Regions from separate parts of the Paraburkholderia phytofirmans OLGA172 genome, predicted to be linked through region 2. Evidence: riboswitches for the same ligand, from Rfam matches in the RefSeq annotation. Region 2 holds a riboswitch; each other region holds the start of a gene.

Region 1 (3,270 bases), 820 kb from region 2:
CTGGCCGTCGCGTCGATAAAGGTCGTAGATGCCGGGCGCCGCGGCCAGCAGTGTGTACGGCGCGCGATGCGCGGCGGCGCATGAGCGCGGACAGCCGCTCAGATGGACGTCGACACCTTTGGGCAAGCGATCCGCTAAAAGCAGCGCGTCGGCTTTGGTATCGGCGAGGCTTTTTGCGCAACCTGTGGAACCGGCGCAGGCGATCAAGTGCGCAATAGGCTGCGCGGGGTCGCAGGCGAGGCCCAGCGCGTTCATTTCAGCGAGCACGGCGGGCGCGGCATTGGCAGCGATATCGGGCAGTAACACGCTTTGCCAGGGCGTCATGCGCAGCGTGCCGTTGCCGCGCTGTTGTGAGAGCGTGGCAAGGCCGCGCAAGGTGGCGGCGTCGAGGCGTCCGAGCGGCGGTTGGCCGCCTACGTGCAGCATTCCCACGACTCGCTGAGCGTGCGCACCGAGCCGCAGCGCGGCATCGGCAGGCGTGGCGCGTCGCCAGTTTGCGAGCGACGTGTCGCGTGACAGTGGGAAATCGACGTACTTTTGAGCGTGCTGCAATACGGCGTCGACGGAATGCGCGGCAAGCAGATGACGCATGCGCGTGGCGTCGGTGGTGGCCAGATCGAGGAACGTATTCAGCAGCGCGCGGACAAGACCCGCGACTTGCGCGGGCAGCACGGCGCCGAGGGCGCCCGCGCTATCCGTGCGAGGGCGCTCTGTGGCGTCACGCGAGTCGGCGTATTCGGCATGCTGGAACGCATCGGTACCCGCATCAGCGTCAGCGTCAGCTTCAGCGTCAACATCCGCGTTCGCCACAGCAGGCGGACAACCCGTCAAACCAAACACGAATCGCACCCCGTCTTCAACTTGCGTCGCTGCCAGCCAGATATCATGCGGATGATCGAGCCTCGCAAGGCGCTCGCCACCATCGAGCAGAAGCGCGAATTTGGGTGATAGCGCCGCGAAACGCGCTTCGGTTTGCAGCAATGCAAGCAGTTCGACGCAGAGCGGCCTCGTATCGAACAGCGCAAATGGATCGCGGCCAGCAGTCGGGCTCAGCATCACATTGCGCACATCGTCCGCAGCGGCCGCCCGAATCGGCCCTAGCCCCGCGTCGACCAGCGCCGCGCTCAACGCCGCTTCATGACCGCTGCGCACGCCGCGCACTTGCAGATTCGCGCGATTGGTCAGCTCGACGACACCGGCCGCATGCTGCGTGCTCGCCTCGGCAATCGCCAAGGCCTGCCCGGCGCTCAGCTCCCCGCCGGGCAATTTGATCCGGCAGATTCCACCATCGCGCGCGGCGACGATGCGCAGCAGCCCTGGACACGCCGAGGGCCGCAGCGCGAGGGCCGCGTCGGGCAAAGCAGTGGAGGAGGGCGGAGCTTGATTCAAGACGGACACCGGGTTTAGCGTCGCGCGACGGCCCGAGCGCCGCCCGGTCGGGCATTGCTGCGGCATCGGTACACCCCGCCCGATGTAGGCTGGCACGAACAGTCTGGCCGGCAGGTCTCCTGGCTGGCAGGTCATGGTCCGCCGCGGCCTTCCCGGTCTAACCAGTGGCACGGAGCGCAGGCGGACTCGCTGCATACAGTTGCGGGGGCAGCCACAGCGACACTGTGTTCCCTCTTCGGCCCCGAAGGGCACCGGCGGCTGTATTATGCCTTTTTTCGAACAGCACAACGAGGCTGGACGCTTTGATCGGCGTGGCACAGCGCATTATTTGAAGATACAGAACGAGGATGGATGCATGCCGGCGTGGCTGACCGTGGTGGGCATAGGCGATGACGGCTTCGCCGGCTTGGGGAGGCCCGCGCGGCGTGCTTTGCTGGAGGCGTCGGTGGTTTATGGCGGCGAACGTCATCTGGCGATGCTGCCCGCGCGCCTCGCCGCGCGCCGGGCGGCATGGCCGAGGCCGTTCGATCTCGCGCCTTTGCTGGCGGAGCGTACCGGGTCCGTGTGCGTGCTGGCGAGCGGGGACCCGATGCTGTTCGGCGTCGGCGCGACGCTGGCGCGGCAGTTGCCGGCAGGTGAGTTGCGGGTGCTGCCTGCGCCGTCGTCGTTGTCGCTGGCGGCCGCGCGGCTTGGCTGGCCGTTGCAGGATGTCGCCACGGTTTCGCTGGTGGGAAGGCCGTTGCCGACGCTGAACGCTCATCTGCACGACGGCGCGCGCGTCTTCGTGCTGAGCGCCGACGGGCGCACGCCCGCCGCGCTGGCCGAACTGCTGCATGCGCGCGGTTTCGGCGCGACCCGGATGACCGTGCTGGAGCACTTGGGCGGCGCTCGGGAGCGGTGTATGGATGGCCGCGCGGATCAGTGGTCCGCGGGTGACGTGGCGGCGCTGAACCTGATTGCGCTCGAATGCCGGGCAACGGAGGGCGCCCCGCGTTTGCCGTTGACCGCCGGCTTGCCCGACGACGCCTTTCGCCACGACGGTCAGTTGACCAAACGCGACGTCCGCGCGATCACGCTGGCGCGGCTCGCGCCGACGCCCGGCGAATTGCTCTGGGATGTGGGCGCGGGCAGCGGATCGATCGGCATCGAATGGATGCGCGCGCACCCGACTTGCCGCGCGATCGCGATCGAAGGGCACGCGGAGCGGCAGCGCTTCATCGAACACAATCGCGATGCATTGGGCGTGCCGGGTCTGCAGTTGGTGGCTGGCCGCGCGCCCGATGCGCTGGCAGGATTGGCTGTGCCGGATGCGGTGTTCATCGGCGGCGGCGTGACGGCGCCGGGCGTGCTCGATGCCTGCTGGGCGCGTCTGCGTGACGGCGGGAGGCTGGTCGCCAATGCGGTCACTTTGCAAGGCGAGGCGACGCTCGCGGCGTGGCGGGAGCAGCATGGCGGCACGCTGACCCGGATCGCGCTTGCCGAGGCCCAGCCGCTTGGCGGCTTCGATACCTGGCGCCAGGCGCTGCCGATTACACTGCTGGATGTCACCAAGCCGGCTGACGGCGCCAGCGGCACGTCCAGTGCGAGCAACACGAACGGCGCGCACGCCACAAGCAGCACGAATGGCACGAATGGCGCCAGTGACATCAATGCCGCTAATGGCACCTCAGCCGCCTCACCGCAACCCTAATGCGCGAAGAAACGCCCGAACAACCCGCGCCGCTGCGTAGCGGCTACACGACCGGCAGCTGCGCCACCGCGACGTCGCTCGCGGCCGCGCGTCTGCTGCTCGCGGGTATCGTCAGCGAGGTCGCGGAGATCGTATTGCCGAAGGGCCAGCACGTGCCGCTGCCGCTGGTGTTCTGCCGCCTGTGCGCCGAC
Region 2 (3,270 bases):
GGCCAGCGTCGCGATCGTCAACGCGCTCGGTGGCGGCTGGGTCGTGCTGGCCTCGCGGGGGTGGGGCGCGTTGGCTTCCATCGTGATCGTGCTATTAACGGTCGATCTGCTGGAATATACATTTCACCGTTTGCAGCATGCGTGGCCCGTGCTGTGGAAGCTGCATTCGTTGCACCACAGTGCCGCCGAGTTCAATATCACAGTGACGTTCCGGCATCACTGGCTCGAGGTACTCATCAAGGGCTGCCTGCTTTATCCGGTGGTAGGCGTGCTGTTCAAGGTCGAGCCGTGGATCCTCGGCGTGACCGCGATCATTTTCACGTTCGGCAATTACTTCGCGCATATGAACCTGCATGTCGACCTTGGCCGCTTCACGACATGGGTCAACAATCCGCAATACCACCGCCTGCATCACTCGAACCGCGTCGAACATTTCGATCGCAACTTCACTCAACTGCTGCCGCTGTGGGACCACCTGTTCGGCACGCTGTGGGTGCCGGCGAAGCACGAATGGCCGGCCACCGGTCTGGACGACGGCGCGCAACCGCGTTCGCTGCTGGGGGCACTCGGCTGGCCGCTGCGCTCGTATGCTGGCATGAGTACCGGTTCGGACGGCAGGCGTGTCGAGATTCTGGAAAAGTAGGCGAAATTAAAGCGATCCGGAGCGCCACCGGCCTGAAGACTCGGCGCGCAACTCGTACCGGAGACGATCGGCGCCGCGTCGCACACCCTGTCCATCCCTATCGGCCGATTTCCAGATCGTCGAATTTTTTCGCGCGATAGATCAGTACGGAGGCCACCCAGCTCAGCACAAAAATGCCGATGATCAGATATCCGAGCATGCCGAAGTGACCGTTCAGCGCGCCGACCGCATCCCACACCGGCCCTTGCAAATTCAGTTTGTCGGAAATCAGGCCCAGCGCTTCGATACTGCCGATCACAATGGCCACGATCACCGACACCAGTGTAATCGTCATGTTGTAGTAGATCTTGCGGATCGGCTTCAGATAAGCCCAGCCGTAGGCACCGAGCATCAGGTGCCCGTCCAGCGTGTCGATCAGCGACATGCCGGCGCTGAACAGCACCGGGAAGACCATGATCGCCCAGGGCGACAGTCCCTGAGACGCCTGGGCGGCGGCGATGCCGAGCAGTGCGATTTCGGTGGCAGTGTCGAAGCCGAGGCCAAACAGAAAACCGAGCGGGTACATATGCCAGCTGCGCGTGAGCATGCGGAACAGTGGCTTGAACAGGCGGGAGAAAAAGCCGCGGTTGGCCAGCAGCAGATCGAAATCGTCGTCGACATAGCGGCCGCCATTTTTCACATTGCGCCAGGCCTGATAGATCGAGTTCAGGATGACCAGATTCATCAGGGCAATCGCAAACAGGAACAGCGCGGAGACGAGCGTGCCGATCACACCGCCAATTTCCTTGTAGTGGTTAAAGCGCCCCTGCATGACGGACGTGGCCGCCGCGACCGCGAGCGAGGCCAGCACCACCACGGTCGAATGGCCGAGCGAAAAGAAGAAGCCGACGGTCACCGGGCGCTTGTTCTCCTGCATCAGCTTGCGCGTGACGTTGTCGATGGCGGCGATGTGGTCCGCGTCGACGGCATGGCGCAAGCCGAAACCATACGCCAGCAGCGCGGTGCCCAATAGAAGGGGATGGTGGCGAAACGCCGCGAGTGCCCAGACCCACGCGAGCACGTTGGTGGCGATCAGCACGCCGTAGATGCCGAAAAGCCGGCTCCGAACGCCAGTGTTCGAATCACTGAAAATCTGTTTCAGCTGCGAAATCATCAACTGTTCCTTGGGATACCGCGTCCCGAACGAGATTGAACGATGGCGAAGCGAGGTTTGACTCCCAGCTCGGATTCAACAGGGCTTACATGCTGGATACAGTGGCGCGACCGCGCCGGATTCTCACCGGCTTCCCGCTTCGCCAGGTGGGACGATGCCTGCAAAGCTTATACACGCGCCCAGACGGGTTGTCGATGCAATCGAAATTCTTCTGAATAGACAGCATCGGCAGCTCGTCAAGGCGCTATCCGGTATGTTACTGGCTCATCGTACTCGCACTTTTCACGGGAATGAAGCGCACAGCAAGGCGGCGGGTAGAAGTTCGCGTGATCTCTTCAAGAGGTGCTCCTTGATTTTGACAGCGGGAATGAAGCCTTAAGCAGGTTGCCGCGTGACGCGGCCAAAAATCGTGCGGTCGGCGAGCCACACCGCGAGCAGCGTGGCGCCCATCAACGGGAAGACGATGCCGAGCAGAACGAGGCCGGTTTTCCAGCCACGCATTGGCGGCGCAGCGCGCTCGCGCGAGGGTGCGCCGAGCGAGCGCTGCGGCCGCCGCTTCCACCACATCACACAGCCGGTTACGGCCATGCCCGCTAGTCCAAGTGAAATCGCGGCGCAGAGAATCTGATTGGCGACGCCGAAATAGCGGCCCATATGCAGCGACGTGCCGTACGACACGGCCTTCGACACCGCACCGTAGTGGCCGTAACGGATGTCTTTCAGCACCGCGCCGCTGTATTGGTCGATGTACAGCGTGCGCTCGTCTTGCGGGTCGGCGGGAAAGTACGAGACGGTGTAGACGCCCGTAGCGGAGGTGGGCAGCACGATGTCGTAACCGCCCGGGACACCGAGCGATGCGACGAGAGCAACGATGCGTCCAAGCGGCAGCGCCTGCGCTGCGTGTGCATCGGCGGATTGCGGTACTGGAGTGTTGCCGACGGCCCATGGCGTAAGTGGCAAGGGCAGGTCGTCCATCACCATGCCCGGCATCGCGGAGCGCAACGGCAGGCCACCCCACGATCCCGGCGGCGCGCCGAGATTGGCCGCGCTCGCGAGTGCCTTGAACTGCTTACCCCATGAGCCTGTCCACGGCAGACCGCTCAGCACGAATGCCAGCGCGCCGAGCGCGAGCCAGATGCCCATCACGGTGTGAAGGTTTTTCCAAAGCGCGCGCCCTCGCAGCGAGAAGCGCGGCAGCAACGCCGCGCGTGCAGTGGTCTTTTCGCGCGGCCACCAGAGCGCGACACCGGTGCCGATCATCACCAGCGTCCAGCACGCGGCCAGCTCCATCAGCAACTCGCCTGGTTTGCCGAGCAGCAGCTTGCGGTGAAGCATGCGGTCCACCTGCATGAAGCGGCGCTCGACGCTGAGCGTGCCCAATACTTCGCCGCTGTATGGGTTCAGATAGATGCTCTGCTTTTCGCCGTTGGCGAGACGAAAGATGAACTCGGTGCTGCGCTCCGGTGCATTCGCG
Region 3 (3,270 bases), on a different replicon from region 2:
GGTCGGGCGCCGCGAAGGTATCCGAGTCGAGGCTCTGATCCAGATGCTCATAGCCGACCTGCAGGTTCTGCTGCGCGGCGAACGCGAAATCGTTTTGCCACGTGTACTGCCGGTTGTCGGTGTCGAAGCGGCCGTTGTAGATGCCGTTGGTATTCGACACGCTGCGGTCGTCGCCTTCGGCAACGATGAAGTGCGTGGTCCACCAGTCGGTCAGCTTGCCGTTCGCGAACACCGACACCTGGCGCACTTTGGTGTACAGGTTGTTTAGATCGGTGGGCAGGCCGTATGCGTTGTCGTAGCTGTTATTGCCGTTCGACTGGAGATACGTGACGCCCGCGTCCCATTTGTCGTTGAACTTGTGGCGCAGCGAAGCCGAGATGCTTTCGTTCAGATAGCCGTTTGCGTTTGGATTCGCGTTGGGCGCCTCTGCCGGATTGAGCGACGAGAAGCCGTCGTCTTTCGAGCGCGCGAGCGAGATGCTGAAGGTCGTCTTGCCGTCTTGATCCAGCGCGCCGTTCACGCCCATCTGCTGCGTCTGCGTGTGATAGCTGCCATAGCCCACCGAAAAATTGAAGCGTGGCGGATGCTCGCCGCCGTCTTTCGTGAAGACCTGTACCACGCCGCCAATTGCGCCCGAACCGTATAACGCGGACACGTTGCCGTTCACCACTTCGACGCGGTCGATCTGGTCGAGCGGAATCTGCGCGAGTTGCGGCGCGCCCAGGCTCACCGAATCGACCCGCACGCCGTCGATCAGCAAAAGCGATTGCGTCGACGATGCGCCGCGCAGAAACAGGCTCGCCGTTGAACCCGGTCCACCGGTGCGCGAAATCTGCGCACCGGGCGCGAGTTGCAGCAGACCGGGCAAATCGGTCGCAGTCGTATCGGCGATGTCCTGCTGGTCGAACAGCGTGGTCTGCGGGATCGCATCGGCGAGCGGTTGCGGCCCGCGTTCCGCGCTGACTACAACGGGCGACAACAGCGTGGGTGACGGACCGGCAGACCCCGTATCGGCAGATGAAGATGAAGACGGCGAAGAAGAAGAAGAAGAAGAAGAAGAAGAAGCAGCTTGCGCATGCGCGACGAGCGGCAGGCTCGCAAAGGCGAGCAACGCCGCGCGAGCGATAGGGGACAACATGGGATGACATTCCTGTGGATAGCGTGCTCGGCCCGCTTCCCCGCAGGCCGATGCGTAACGAGGCGGCCGCGCTGTTTAACGTTTGCGTGCGGACGACCCTCTCCCTCTGGCCGGTATCCGGGCTGGCGACACATCGATCCCGCCTTCCCACGCGTGACGCGCAGTGGCACACTCGCGTGTTCAGCTTCGAACACGCGATCAGGATCGACCTGCATGACGAATGCGGTCGCTTACCGTTGCGGGGGCAGCGCAGGTTCGCGCGTTCAGGCGAGACGCGCGCCCTGCTTCCCGTTTAACTGCGCGCACTGTGGAAAAGCGCGCGCGGGCACCAGAGTGCGGCCAGTTTAGGAGCGGCCCTCGGGTCCGTCAAGAATGGTTAGGCCGTGCGCAATCTGATCTGTTATGTGCAGGCTATTGTCCGATGCGCGTGGTGCTTTTCATCATATGGTCGATAAAAGCCTGCATAAAGCGATGTTGTTACGTCTCGAAACGAGACAATTGTCGGAACCTGCGACATTCCGCGCTAAAATGCAATGTCTTTAGAGGACGCAGCAGATGCTCACCGAACTCGAAACACTTTCACAAAATATCGGCAAGCTGATCGCGATCAGCCAACGCCACAATGAAGCGCGGCTCGCGCTCGAAGATCAGCTCGCTCAAACGCGTGCCGAAGCAGAGGCCACGCGCACTGAACTCGCGTTGATGCGTGAGGAGCGCGATGCACTGCAGGCGGAACGCGACGCGCTGTCGGCAAAGATCGACGACGCACAGGTCCGCCTGAATGCGATCCTCGAAAAGCTGCCGCGGGCTCGCGCGCACAACGAGCCGGACAATCAGCTCGATCTGCTCGAGACCGCGCCGCATGAGGTCGAAGCGGAGAGCGACGTCACCCGCCATGGAGAAAATGCATGACCACCAAGCAGATCGAAGTATCGATTCTCGGCGTGCCCTATCGCCTCGCCTGCTCGCCGGAAACTGAAGGCGCGCTGCTCGAAGCGGTGGCACGCGTCGACGCCGAGATGTCGAAGATCCGCAATAGCAGCAACGTACGCGGCACGGATCGCATTGCCGTCATGGCTGCGCTGTCGCTGGCATCGGAACTGCTTAAGCTGCAAACGAGCGTGCGACACGGGGAAGCATTTCCCGCGGAAGAAATCCGGCGTACAATGCACCAAATGAACGAACAACTGGGTACTGTGATTCAGCAGTACAGCATGCAGTAAGTACCCAGCAGTCTCGAACAGTTTCAAGTGGCCGGTCCTGAGATCGGCTACGGATTCAAGCGGAATGCATGAGCGAAGGCTCATGCAAGCGATTGAGTTCAATCGGTTTGACTTCCCTGCCTGGTTCGCCAAGGTCATATATTCCTTGAACCAATGCCATGTGCACGGTTGTGGAAATTTGTAGCACGGGTGTGCGCGTCACTCTGTCTGATGTACCCGAAGTGCTGCTAACTGCGACCAATTCTGAACCCCCGGTTCAGGATGCCGGCCTAGCGGCTAAGGCGGGGACCTTATTCAAAACGGCATCGGACTTCGGTTCGGTGCCGTTTTTCTTTGGGCCTCGATTTTTCTTGCTGCATCAAACCCGTAACGTTCACTCACGTTCAATTCGATTCATGCGCTACTGGCTAATGAAGTCCGAACCGGACGAAGCAAGCATCGACCATCTCGCTCAGGCACCGCAGCACACATTGCCGTGGACTGGTGTGCGCAACTATCAGGCGCGCAACTTCATGCGCGACATGATGCAGGTCGGCGACGGCGTGCTGTTCTATCACTCGAGTTGCCCTGAGCCGGGCATCGCCGGGCTCGCGGAGGTATCGTCCACCGCCTATCCGGATCCGACTCAGTTCGACAGGAAGAGTCCCTACTACGACCCGAAGTCGTCGCAGGAAACGCCGCGCTGGCTACTCGTCGATGTGGTGTTCAAGAAGAAGATTCCGTTGATTCCGCTTGCGGCGCTGCGCGAGCATGAGGAATTGAAGGACATGCGCGTGCTCGCCAGAGGCAACCGCCTGTCGATCACGCCGGTGACCGAAGCCGAATGGCGCTTCATCACCAAACGTCTTGTTTGACGATGCGTACGCACATGCGACCCGTGCTCGGTTGAGTCATGCGCACATCTGTGCG

The links. A riboswitch is a leader RNA that binds a small molecule or an ion and turns the genes downstream of it on or off. The one in region 2 is predicted to bind cobalamin.
Region 1: linked by a shared signal. The riboswitch ahead of AYM40_RS27200 (oxidoreductase) and the one ahead of AYM40_RS30755 (HoxN/HupN/NixA family nickel/cobalt transporter) in region 2 are both predicted to bind cobalamin.
Region 3: linked by a shared signal. The riboswitch ahead of AYM40_RS03750 (TonB-dependent receptor domain-containing protein) and the one ahead of AYM40_RS30755 (HoxN/HupN/NixA family nickel/cobalt transporter) in region 2 are both predicted to bind cobalamin.

The regions. Positions count from the first base shown of each region.
Region 1 covers NZ_CP014579.1:1,596,098-1,599,367, reverse strand. The annotation lists gene AYM40_RS27200 (oxidoreductase) at 1-1,398, opposite strand, end outside; cobalamin riboswitch at 1,481-1,660, opposite strand; gene AYM40_RS27195 (bifunctional cobalt-precorrin-7 (C(5))-methyltransferase/cobalt-precorrin-6B (C(15))-methyltransferase) at 1,745-3,079, shown strand; gene AYM40_RS27190 (cobalt-precorrin-5B (C(1))-methyltransferase) at 3,079-3,270, shown strand, end outside.
Region 2 covers NZ_CP014579.1:2,419,374-2,422,643, reverse strand. The annotation lists gene AYM40_RS30760 (sterol desaturase family protein) at 1-643, shown strand, start outside; gene AYM40_RS30755 (HoxN/HupN/NixA family nickel/cobalt transporter) at 741-1,796, opposite strand; cobalamin riboswitch at 1,830-1,968, opposite strand; gene AYM40_RS30750 (PepSY-associated TM helix domain-containing protein) at 2,172-3,270, opposite strand, start outside.
Region 3 covers NZ_CP014578.1:869,026-872,295, reverse strand. The annotation lists gene AYM40_RS03750 (TonB-dependent receptor domain-containing protein) at 1-1,138, opposite strand, end outside; cobalamin riboswitch at 1,229-1,486, opposite strand; gene AYM40_RS03745 (hypothetical protein) at 1,694-2,050, shown strand; gene AYM40_RS03740 (cell division protein ZapA) at 2,047-2,361, shown strand; RNA gene ssrS (6S RNA) at 2,472-2,653, shown strand; gene AYM40_RS03730 (EVE domain-containing protein) at 2,757-3,215, shown strand.